DNA from 2 places in the Shewanella sp. 10N.286.52.E4 genome. Region 1 is predicted to be linked to the other one. Evidence: predicted binding sites of a transcription regulator. Region 1 holds the regulator's gene; the other holds the start of a gene.
The links. Region 1 encodes MetJ, which represses methionine synthesis genes. Its sites were predicted from a motif close to TAGACGTCTAGACGTCTA; they were not measured.

Region 1 (6,086 bases):
CTTTAAGTTCAAAACTTAACATAGCGCCAAAGCCTTTTTGCTGTTTAGCGGCAATATCGTGACCTGGGTGGTCTTTTAACCCTGGGTAATATACTTTTTCGACAACATCACTGGCTTGAAGGACTTCAATCACTCGTTGTGCATTGATTTGATGCTCACGAATACGTACAGCCAATGTACGAATGCCGCGCAAAGTTAGGTAGCTATCAAAGGCTGAACCTGTCAGACCTAAAGTGTTTGACCACCAATGTAATAGCTCACCAAGTTCAGCATCTTTAGCCACGACAGCGCCGCCAACCACATCACTATGACCATTGATGTATTTAGTGGTCGAGTGCATCACAATATCAGCGCCCAGCTCTAGCGGTTGTTGCAAGATAGGCGAAAGAAAGGTGTTATCAACAACAACTAAAGCATCCACTTTATGGCTCGCAGCCACAATCGCTTTGATATCAACAACACGTAATAACGGATTAGACGGAGTTTCTAACCAAACCATTTTAGGCTTTTGCGCAATCGCATCTGCCAGTGCTTTATCATCAGTTTGATCAACTACGATTAATTTAAATTGACCTTTGTTGGCAAGATTAGTGAACAGTCGATAACTGCCGCCATAACAATCATGTGGTACAACTAATAAATCTTCAGGACCAAGCAAGCTAGTCACTAAAGTAATCGCTGCCATACCGGTACATGTCACAACACCTGTAGCACCATTTTCAAGTTTGGCTATTGCCTCACCTAAAACGCAACGGGTTGGGTTACCAGAGCGGCTGTAGTCGAATTCTCTTGGGTTTGTGTGTCCATCAAACGAGTAGTTAGTCGAAAGATAAATCGGCGGGACTACTGCGCCATATTGAGTATCGGATTCGATACCTTGGCGAACGGCAAGTGTAGCAGCGCGATGTTTGGTCATAATAATCTCCTGAAGATTGACACACTCATGAATAATACACCATAGAGATGTCTAGATGGCTAAATGTACCTAAGCTAAATCAGATCGTCAACACAAATTAGACGTTTAGACGTCTAAACATAAAGAAATCTATTTGCATTCGTTATAGAATAACAGCAATAATTTGACTGTAATAAATAAGCAGTTAAAATCTGCCACGAATCTATCGTATAAAGGTGAGTTAATGACTGAATGGAATGGCGACTATATCAGCCCATATGCCGAACATGGCAAAAAAAATGAACAAGTTAAAAAAATCACGGTATCGATTCCTTTAAAAGTACTAAAAGTGCTAACCGATGAACGTACTCGCCGTCAGGTAAATAACTTGCGTCATGCAACCAACAGTGAACTTTTGTGTGAAGCCTTTTTACATGCGTACACTGGCCAGCCTCTACCAAATGATGATGACTTATCTAAAGAAGGCCCTGATAGCATCCCAAGTGAAGCAAAAGCACTAATGGATCAAATGGGTATTGAGTGGGAAGACTTAGACGACTAAGTCTATTGTCAGTATGCTTTCAAGCTGACTGGCAAGTGTGATAATAAATCAATTTTGTGCTTACATTACGGTGTAAGCCTTCATTGATAAGCTCCCCCTCCTCTTCGCAATATGACAATACTTGAGTCAAATTTGCACTCAAAGAGAACACTATGGCATTTATCGATCCGCAAACCTTGATGCTGGCATCGGCTATTATATTTCTCGGTGCACTCACTCAAGGGCTTATTGGTTTTGGCTTAGCTGTTGTTGCTAGCCCATTGCTATATATTATTGATCCCCAACTTGTACCTGCCCCTGTTATTGCTTGCGGTTTTTCAATCGCTTTACTTACTTTATTACGTGAGCGCACATCCCTGCAATTCAACGGACTTCAATATGCACTCATTGGCCGTGTACCTGGCGGCTTTCTTGGCGCAGCATTACTGGTCTTTGCGCCGCAATCCATATTAGGTCTGGCTATTGCCTTTATTGTTGCCAGTGCTGTCATTCTAAGTTTTTATAAAATCACCGCACCAGTCAATCGCTTCACGCTATTTATCGCTGGGATTCTTTCTGGGGTTTTCGGTAATATTGCCGCTATTGGTGGCCCGCCTTTGGCTATTTTATTAGCCGGAAAAGATGCACCGCAATTTCGCGCGGCATTATCGATTTTCTTTGTATTCAGCTCTATGATTGCAATGATCATTTTATTCATCGTTGGCTTAGTTGAAATGAAGCATGTTTGGTTGTCTTTAATGCTCTTACCATCAGTATTTTTAGGCAGTTTTGTCGCGGGCAAACTCAGCAACAAAGTAGATAAACAAAAAACGCGCACAGCCACATTGGTATTGTGCGGCTTAAGTGCCTTAGTGTTGACGATAAAGTCATTAATTGAATTGTCGGCAGGATAAAAGTGGCTAAGAGGTAACTCACTAGACATGCACTAGGTATGCACTAGAAATAGGATAGATTGCTTCGAAGCGAGTCTACACCAAGCCAGCCTAAAAGTGATAAGAGGTTTGTAGTACTGCCCCAATGGCGTCATCTTCACCATAGCTACCACTCATATCAAGCTTGAATGCTTGACCAATGGCAAAGCCAGTACCAAATGAGTAGATATCGACACTGTTATCTTTCAAATCATGACGGTAGCCCATACGAAGCGACAACCAGTCTGTTGCTTTAAACTCCCCTCCCATGCGCCAATACTGAACGGCATCAAACTCTTTAAATCGGCTCTGTTCAACGAGGTCAATATCTGTGGTTAAGGTTATCGATGTCCAATCATATGCAGCGCCAGCAGTAATTAATGGCTCCACTTGATAATGAAATTCACGGCCTTGCGCTTCCACCGTTTTGATAGTTTTACTGAATAAATTACGTGCTGATAAACCGATAGTAAGGGCATCTAATGGCTCAAAAGCGACCCCGATATCAAGGTTAAATACGTTCTCATTATTGCGGTACTTATCATCATCAAAATCATCGGCATCGAAATTATTGGCGTTTACTGAATAATGATAAGTATCGATACGTTGAAACTTAGGTGAAATCCCCACTCTTACTGGCATGTTCACAATCGATAACGGAAAACTTAACGCCACACCAAAATCTGTCACCCCACCAGCAAGTACAACACCTTGAGAATCTAAATCAGTAATATCAGCTGGAGGGTTGAGAGGATCTAATGTATTTAAGGTATCGATATCCGACTGTGCTATATCAGCAATACCAACAGCATCGAGATAACTCTTATAAAACACGGCCATTGGCATACGTTCATTAGGAATAACAATCGCAGCGCCGATCCCAGCTGATAACTCGGCCCGATTGCCTTTTAATGATTCCAAGTCAATAACTAAGTCATCTCGATAACCTTCAACATCACTGCTATCACCCGAATTAATTGCCGCCTCCAGTCCATCATAAGAGTCCTGCAAAGAGTCGAATTTATCAATCATGTTATCGCTATCGGCGCCTTCAGCCCCCACAACAGGAAGCAGTAAAGAGAACTGTTGTGCTTTTTTTATCTCAGCAGCACTATAACTTGAATGGGGAGTGAGAATGGAAAGTAAAGCAGGATTAATAAAGCTTGCGCCAATACGATTTGATGCAGCTACACCAGTGCCGCCCATACTGTCACTTCGCGCTTCAAAATAAAGCCCGCTGGCTTGCACATTGCTGGCAAACACAAGTAAACAGAAAGCTAGCGCTAGTCTTTTTTGCATCCATCATTCCCAATTCTTATTGTTTAATAAACATAGTAGAAATCGGCAGATAAATGTTTAAACAATCAAAAATAATGCAAAAATGTTAATCTATTTTGGCATGCTATTCTTAAGTTTTTTCTATAAATCAGGTAGATAACTTTTAAAGTTATCTAAGGTGAATTGAATAAATTTTTTCAATCGCTCAGGTTGAAATTTGTCTTTATGATAGAGCACATAAAACGGTGTATCGGGAATATGCCAATCTTGAAATACTTCGACTAATTGGTGCTGACTTATTTCTTCAGCGCAATACAAATAAGGTAGCCTCACTATGCCATTGCCAGCTAATGCACTGAGTTTCATTGCTCTACCATTTTTACACCTGAAACTTCCTTTTATCGCCACTTCTACACTTTCGTGAGTATTGGTTTTATGGGCGAAACGCCAATGGTTTATTGATCCCACAATACAAGTATGTCGATTAAGCAAGGTAGGATGCGCAGGTATCGCATGCTGAGCTAAATAATTTGGAGATGCTAATGTGCAGTTTTTAATATCCATTAACTTACGTGCAATAAGCCCAGAATCTGCCAACTCCCCCATTCTAAACACCACGTCAAAATGATCTTCAATCAGATCGACTCGCTGACTGCTGAAATCTAAATCTATGGTGATATCAGGATATAATTGAATAAAGTCATTCACTAATGCAACAACGATTTCTTCGCCTAAAAAGCCCCCAACACAGTTAATATAAATATTCCCCTTGAGACGTTCAGCACTATCCACCGTCATACTGACAGCTTGCTCTATTTGATGTAACGCTTGCTGACATTGCAGTAAAAAACTCTCACCTTGGTCAGTTAAACGTTGAGTGCGTGTCGTTCTGACAATTAAGGTCACCCCTAAAAACGTCTCCAAACTAAGTAATTGCTTAGATATATGGGATCGAGAACAGCCCAAGGCTTCAGCAGCTTGAGTAAAGTTACCCAACTCAGCAATAACAACAAACGCGCGGATATCGACTAAATTTATATCACTATTCAACTCACCCTCCATTAGAGATCATATGTAAACAATTATGTTCTTTATTGATTATATATCACCAATAAGTCTTTCTCTATAATTCTCACAACTTACAAACAGAGGTCAAAATCATGAAACAACTTATCGTAATTACTGGTGCATCTTCAGGTATTGGCGCAGCGATGGCTAAAGCATTTAGCGCTAAAGGCCACCCACTTTTATTACTTGCTCGTCGTGTAGAAAAAATGGAAGCGCTTAAACTTGAAAATAGCTTAAGCATCAGTGTCGATGTGACCGATGCGACAGCAATGAAGGCTGCTATTGCTAGTGCAGAAGCACAATATGGCCCTGTAGGTTGCTTGATTAATAACGCTGGCGTGATGTTATTAGGTCAAGCAGATGTGCAAAATCCAGCAGAGTGGAGCCAAATGCTCAACGTTAACGTGATGGGTGTTTTAAATGGTATCCACTGCGTTCTTGCAGATATGAAGGCACGCAAAACAGGCACTATCATTAACGTTAGCTCAGTTGCGGGTCGTAAAACTTTCCCTAATCACGCAGCTTATTGTGCGACTAAATTCGCTGTTCATGCCCTCACTGAAAACATCCGTGAAGAAGTGGCAATGGACGATGTGCGTATGGTGACGATTGCACCAGGCGCAGTTGAAACTGAATTGCTTAGCCATACCACTAGCCAAGACATTAAAGATGGCTACGCAGACTGGAAAGAAGTGATGGGCGGTGTATTAGCTGCTGAACATATTGCAGAAACAGCCGTCTTTGCTTATGAAATGCCACAAAATGTTTGTGTGCGAGAAATTGTGTTAGCACCAACTCGTCAACAGCCATAATAGGCAATTAGCTCATGTACGTTATTTAGATTTAGGCGACACTTCATCATCGCACTCAATATGCACTGTATTTACTGCAGTGCATATTAAACACACCCTAACAATTTACCCCTATGCAACCTTCATCTATCACTTTAGATATAGTCAAATATCAAAATTGTGATCTCAATCTTGTTTCAAAATCACTAAAAAACCACCTTACATAATAGCTACTAGTTAGAAATAATATTAATTACCATAAAAATCAGCAACTAAAGAAAAACCTCACACATTCATTAGATTTTTTTCAATTATATTTTATTCAATTAGATTTTTATAATTTACTTGATCCTCCTCAACAATATCCTTTATCACAAGTGTTAAATTAAGTAACAAGAAACACCTATTTAGACAAAAACCATTAACAATAAAAATTATTTAAAGTAAGGGACTGATGATGAAAACCATGAATAAGATATTTATATGCGTATCTCTCGCACTCTGTTTAGGAGCTCAGGTTCAAGCTGCTGATGGCGGTAATCCTAAAAAAGGTAAACACCTGTATAAAAAAGAATGCAAAG
Region 2 (6,086 bases), on a different contig from region 1:
CACCAATAACACTGAAAAACACGCACCAATAAATGCCCCTATGGGCAAACTGAGTGATGACCATGACCACCAGGCATCATGACTAAACCAGCCAGAACGCAGTATCGCCTCGGCTAAGTGGCTACCAGACTCCGACAACCATTGCTGCACTAATCCTTGGCTACCAAAAAAACTCAGCACCAATACTGCGCCAAAAGAGGCACCTGAACTTATACCAAATAAATAGGGATCTGCTAACGGATTTCGCGTGACAGTTTGCAACACACTGCCTGCGAGCGCTAAACCTGCGCCAGCAATAAAGGCTAATGCAATTCGAGGTAAACGTAACTCAAACACAATTCGTTGCGTTAAGGCATTAGCGCTGTCAGCATCAGCGCCCAAAAAAGGTGAGGCAAATAAGCCAACGACTTGCTCAAAACTAATGTTTGCAGCGCCAAAGCTTGATGCTGCAATAGGTGTCATTAGGGTTAATAATGCGGTCGCAAAAATTAATAGCTTATATTTCATCGATGATGCAGCTAGGGTCATAAACTTGCCTCTGCTTCATCATCTTTACTATGACCACCACTTTGATAGCCATAAAAATAGGTTATCAAAGGTTTGCCGTGTTGAGGGTGTTTGGACACTTGGCAACATACCCCGAATACATCACCAATAATGGCTTCAGTTAACACTTCATCTGGTAAACCTTGCGCAATGCACTTGCCTGCATTTAACAGTATTAAGCGATCGCACACAGCACTGGCTAAATTCAAATCATGAATAGAAGCAATCACACTGATCCCAAGTTGCCTAACTAGCTCTAAAATTTGGATTTGATAACGAATATCTAAATGATTGGTCGGTTCATCAAGAATCAGCAGCTGAGGTTTTTGCACAATCGCACGGGCAATTAATGCCCGTTGTTTTTCGCCACCTGATAACTGCTCATATTGCTGCTTGGCCTTTAATTGCAAACCAACTTTGGTAAGTGCATCGGCAATATCTTGTTTATCCGACGAAGAATCACTTTCAAACAAGCCTTTATGGGGCGTTAACCCCATTGCGACAATTTGCTCTGTGGTCATTTCAAAATAGTGCGGAGTTTCTTGCTGAACGACTGCCACTTGAGTCGCCAGTTGCTTTTGGCTAAAGCCATTAATGTTACGGCCAAAAAGCTTCACATTGCCTTGCTCTGGGGTGATATAACGATAGAGACAACGCAGTAAGCTCGACTTACCGGCGCCATTGGGGCCAATCAGTCCAAGCATTTCTCCCTGATTTTGGCTAAAGCTGACGCGAGAAAGGATCTGATTATCATCAGCAGACCAACTGAGGAGTTCAACGTTTAACGCTGAAGGGATATCTGCACTCATATCTTTGTCGCCTTAGCGATAACGCCTACAGCGCTAGCGATAAAAAATGCATTAATACCTGATAAGGAAAATGAACGAATAAATAACATTAACACTCCGCCTAAGTCACCCGCTTAGGTTGCATAACGCTGTTAAACAGCAAAGAAAATAACGCTAGGTATCTGACTTAGTGGGCAAACGAACAAACTAGCTTGCTATTTCATGCCACATCACAGTTGCGGGTACAGTTCATGCTAATCATCATAAGTAACTTATGAATGCCATGATTCCCTATTCATTTACTGGCTATCGAGTTTTACTAACGACAAAGCAGTAAATTAACGTTATTACATTTTAAACAAACAGTGATTATTAAGTGCTTAGCTTGCAAGCGGTTAAACTGTTCTCGCACTATTGTACGATATATCTCACCGAGTTTATGACCTTTTAACGATAATCTTTTAGTGATTTAGCTGCTCAAGTTTTGCAGGTGATTAATTTAACTCGGCCAATGTAATCGATAGACGGGTTTACTGGCCGCAGGTCTTGTCATTGATTGCGTCGATTCAATTTCAGAAGCACAGTTAAATGACTGTTTAGTTACTGCCTGTTCTGGCCAATAAACATCAATCACCACTGTGGCGCCGTAATCTATCGCCAGCTGTGAATACAAACCAGCGCATTGATCAAGCCCTAAAATATGACTCATGATGCAGCGGATCACGCCGCCATGGGTGACAATCAAAGCAGTTGCTTTCTCATTCCCTGTAGCTGTGCCATTATCAAAGTCAATATCAGAATCAGTCTCAGGCGATGAAGCAAGGCTTGATTCACCTGAAACCTGCCCCTTTAATTGCTTCAAACTTGATAACTGAGCCGCAAGTTGACCAGACACCTCGGCGAGTCCATTAGTGACTCTGGCTTCAAACTCAAGCATCGTTTCGCCATTAGGTGGTGTATGCAGCCAAGGGTTAGTCCAATAGCGATCTACAGCTTGGCCGTCATGTTGGTATAAAGCATCAAACGTTTGCCCATCCCAGTCACCAAAATCTACTTCTTGAAATTGCGGCATCTGTATTACTTCAGCTAACAAGCTGGTTTGGCAATCAAACTCTCGCTTGTTAACAGGTTCATTAGCATTAAGTTGTTGGCTGAAGCTGCGGTTTTGATTTATATCAGCCACTAAATTTTGGGCAAATTGCTGGCAGCGTATTAAAGGAGAGCTGTATATCGTCAACGAAGCAGCCTGCAAAGCCCCGCCTAATTTTTTTACGCTAGCCTCCATGGTGGCCACGCCCAAAGGCGTAAGCGCAACATCGGTTTTACCACGTAAAATATTGCCACCTTCGCACTGACCATGACGCAGTAATATCATTTTGGCTTGTTGCATATTAACGCTTCACCCTTGTTTCGTTTCGTTCAGTTCAACTCAGTTCAGTTCAGTGCAACTCAGTTCAGTTCAGTGCAACTCAATTCAGTGCAACTCAGCTCAATTCACTCTGCTTCGTGCCCTCATTCTGTTTCGTGCCTTCATTCAGTTCAAGCATGCACTCAGCTAACAGCCAGCCATTATCAAGCGTAAATCATTCACTTCTGACGATTATAAAGATTTCATAGACACTGAATTTAATCTAGCGTCCAGCTTACTTGTGTAATGCGCTTGCTCTTACAATCTATTTAAACGTATTATGGACGTCTATACGTTTAAATGTCCAAACAAATCTTGATGATGAATATTTTTACAGGGATTTTTCACTTGTCAGCGCCTTTTATCCAATCAATAAAGGTATGCTAATGAGCGTTAATCGCACTGCCTCATCACCATATTGCTGGCCAATAGCACCAACTAATAAGTAATAAAGGTAATCAGTTATGACGAAGTCGACTTCCTACAGTCAGGTTCTTGAGCAACTTACCAATACGCTAAATGAGCGCATTGTAATCCTTGATGGTGCCATGGGGACCATGATCCAAGACTACAAATTGGAAGAAGCTGATTATCGTGGCGAGCGCTTTAAAGACTGGCATTGCGACGTAAAAGGCAACAACGACATGTTGATCCTAAGCCAACGTCAAATCATTAAAGACATTCACACCAAATACATGTTGGCTGGCGCCGACATTATCGAAACCAATACCTTTAATGCCACTACTATCGCCATGGCCGACTACGACATGCAGTCGCTATCGGCTGAAATGAACTTAGAAGGTGCTCGCGTTGCACGTGAAGCAGCTGATGAAGTGGCAGCGCAAACTGGCACGCCACGTTATGTTGCCGGTGTTTTAGGCCCGACAAACCGTACCTGTTCTATCAGCCCAGATGTAAACGATCCAAGCTTTCGTAATGTCAGTTTTGATGAACTGGTCGATGCGTATGTTGAATCCACCAGCGCCTTAATTGAAGGCGGCGCGGATATCATCATGGTCGAAACCATCTTTGATACCTTAAACGCCAAAGCCGCATTATTTGCCATTGAAAAAGTCTTCGATACCCTTGGTGACAGATTACCTGTGATGATATCGGGCACCATTACCGATGCATCAGGCCGTACATTAACCGGGCAAACCACCGAAGGTTTTTACAATTCACTACGCCACATTAAGCCATTATCAATCGGGCTTAACTGTGCCTTAGGGCCAAAAGAGCTGCGCCCCTACGTGGAAGAGCTATCGCGTATTGCAGAATGCTTTGTATCAGCGCATCCCAATGCTGGCCTGCCAAACGAGTTTGGTGGTTACGATGAAACCCCAGAAGAAATGGCTGAAGTGATTCAAGATTGGGCCGCCGATGGCATGCTCAATATTGTCGGTGGCTGTTGTGGTAGTACGCCTGAGCATATTAATACCATTCGTGAGTCTGTGATAAATCACGAACCACGTAAACTGCCTGAGATCCCAGTCGCTTGTCGCCTTTCAGGACTTGAGCCATTAACCATTGATGGCAACTCATTATTTGTTAACGTGGGCGAACGTGCCAACGTCACAGGTTCTGCTAAGTTCCTACGCTTAATCAAAGAAGAAAAGTTTGAAGAAGCACTCGATGTGGTGCGTGAACAAGTCGAAAACGGCGCGCAAATCATCGACGTCAACATGGATGAAGGCATGCTCGATGGCGCCGAGTCGATGAAAAAGTTCTTAAACTTAATCGCCTCTGAGCCTGATATTTCTCGTGTACCTATCATGATTGACTCATCAAAATGGGAAGTGATTGAAGCTGGCCTTAAGTGCGTTCAAGGCAAGTCGATCGTTAACTCTATTTCGATGAAAGAAGGCGAAGAAGCCTTTATCAAACAAGCGACCTTAGTGAAGCGTTATGGCGCTGCAGCCATCGTAATGGCCTTTGATGAAGACGGCCAAGCCGATACCCGCGCTCGTAAAACTGAAATCTGTACCCGTGCTTATCGCGTTTTAGTCGATGTAGTTGGCTTTCCACCTGAAGACATTATTTTTGACCCGAATATCTTCGCCATTGCTACGGGTATTGAAGAGCATGACAATTACGCAGTCGACTTTATCGAGTCGATTAAAGACATTAAAGCCACCCTGCCTTATGCAATGATTTCAGGCGGTGTATCAAACGTCTCGTTCTCGTTTCGTGGTAACAACCCAGTACGTGAAGCCATTCATGCGGTGTTTTTATACCATGCGATTCAAGCCGGTATGGACATGGGGATTGTTAACGCGGGTCAGTTAGCTATATACGATGATATTGACCCAGATTTAAAACAGAAAGTCGAAAACGTGGTGCAAAACTTACCTTGCCCTGTTGCCGACTCAACTAATACCGAACAGCTACTTGATGTGGCAGAAAAGTTTCGTGGTGACGGTAAACAAATCGCTAAAAAAGAAGATTTAGCATGGCGTAGCTGGCCTGTGGAAGAGCGTTTATCCCATGCGCTAGTAAAAGGCATTACCGAATTTATCGACCAAGACACTGAAGAAGCGCGCCTACAAGCTGTGCGCCCGCTTGATGTGATTGAAGGGCCATTAATGAATGGCATGAACGTGGTCGGCGACCTATTTGGCGCAGGTAAAATGTTCCTGCCGCAAGTGGTTAAATCAGCCCGAGTAATGAAAAAAGCCGTTGCTTACCTTAACCCTTACATTGAAGCCGAAAAAGTCGAAGGCCAATCAAACGGCAAAATCTTAATGGTCACAGTGAAAGGCGACGTGCACGATATTGGTAAAAATATTGTCGGCGTCGTACTGGCCTGTAACGGCTATGAAGTGATCGATTTAGGCGTGATGGTGCCCGTTGATAAAATCATTGAAGTCGCGGTAGCTGAAAACGTTGATATCATTGGCATGTCAGGCCTTATCACCCCAAGCCTTGATGAAATGGTGCACAACGTTAAAGCCTTCCATAAGGCAGGTTTAACCATTCCATCGATTATTGGCGGCGCGACTTGTTCAAAAATTCATACCGCCGTTAAAATTGCGCCCCATTCGCCAACTGGGGCAATTTACATTGCCGACGCCTCACGCGCCGTACCTATGGTGTCAAAACTGATTAATAATGAAACCCGTCAAGCCACCATTGATGAAGCCTATAATGAATACGATGTGATGCGTGAAAAGCGTTTATCACAAACTAAACGTAAAACCATCATATCCATTGAGGCAGCGCGCGAGAATCGTTGTCAGCATGACTGGGACAACTACACGCCGTTTACCCCGAATGTATTAGGTCGTCAGGTCTTTGATGATTACCCACTTGAAGACTTAGTTGATCGCATCGACTGGACGCCGTTT

Region 2: a site for MetJ is predicted at 3,024-3,041, ahead of metH (methionine synthase). Genes of this name have one in related genera too.

Annotation. Positions count from the first base shown of each region.
Region 1 is NZ_JBFRJJ010000069.1:9,680-15,765, reverse strand. Features, by position in the region: gene metB (cystathionine gamma-synthase) at 1-916, opposite strand, end outside; gene metJ (met regulon transcriptional regulator MetJ) at 1,140-1,457, shown strand; gene AB4153_RS21110 (sulfite exporter TauE/SafE family protein) at 1,610-2,350, shown strand; gene AB4153_RS21105 (conjugal transfer protein TraF) at 2,441-3,667, opposite strand; gene AB4153_RS21100 (LysR family transcriptional regulator) at 3,788-4,696, opposite strand; gene AB4153_RS21095 (SDR family oxidoreductase) at 4,807-5,526, shown strand; gene AB4153_RS21090 (c-type cytochrome) at 5,960-6,086, shown strand, end outside.
Region 2 is NZ_JBFRJJ010000004.1:216,951-223,036, forward strand. Features, by position in the region: gene AB4153_RS02360 (FecCD family ABC transporter permease) at 1-528, opposite strand, end outside; gene AB4153_RS02365 (ABC transporter ATP-binding protein) at 525-1,355, opposite strand; gene AB4153_RS02370 (histidine phosphatase family protein) at 1,834-2,724, opposite strand; gene metH (methionine synthase) at 3,207-6,086, shown strand, end outside.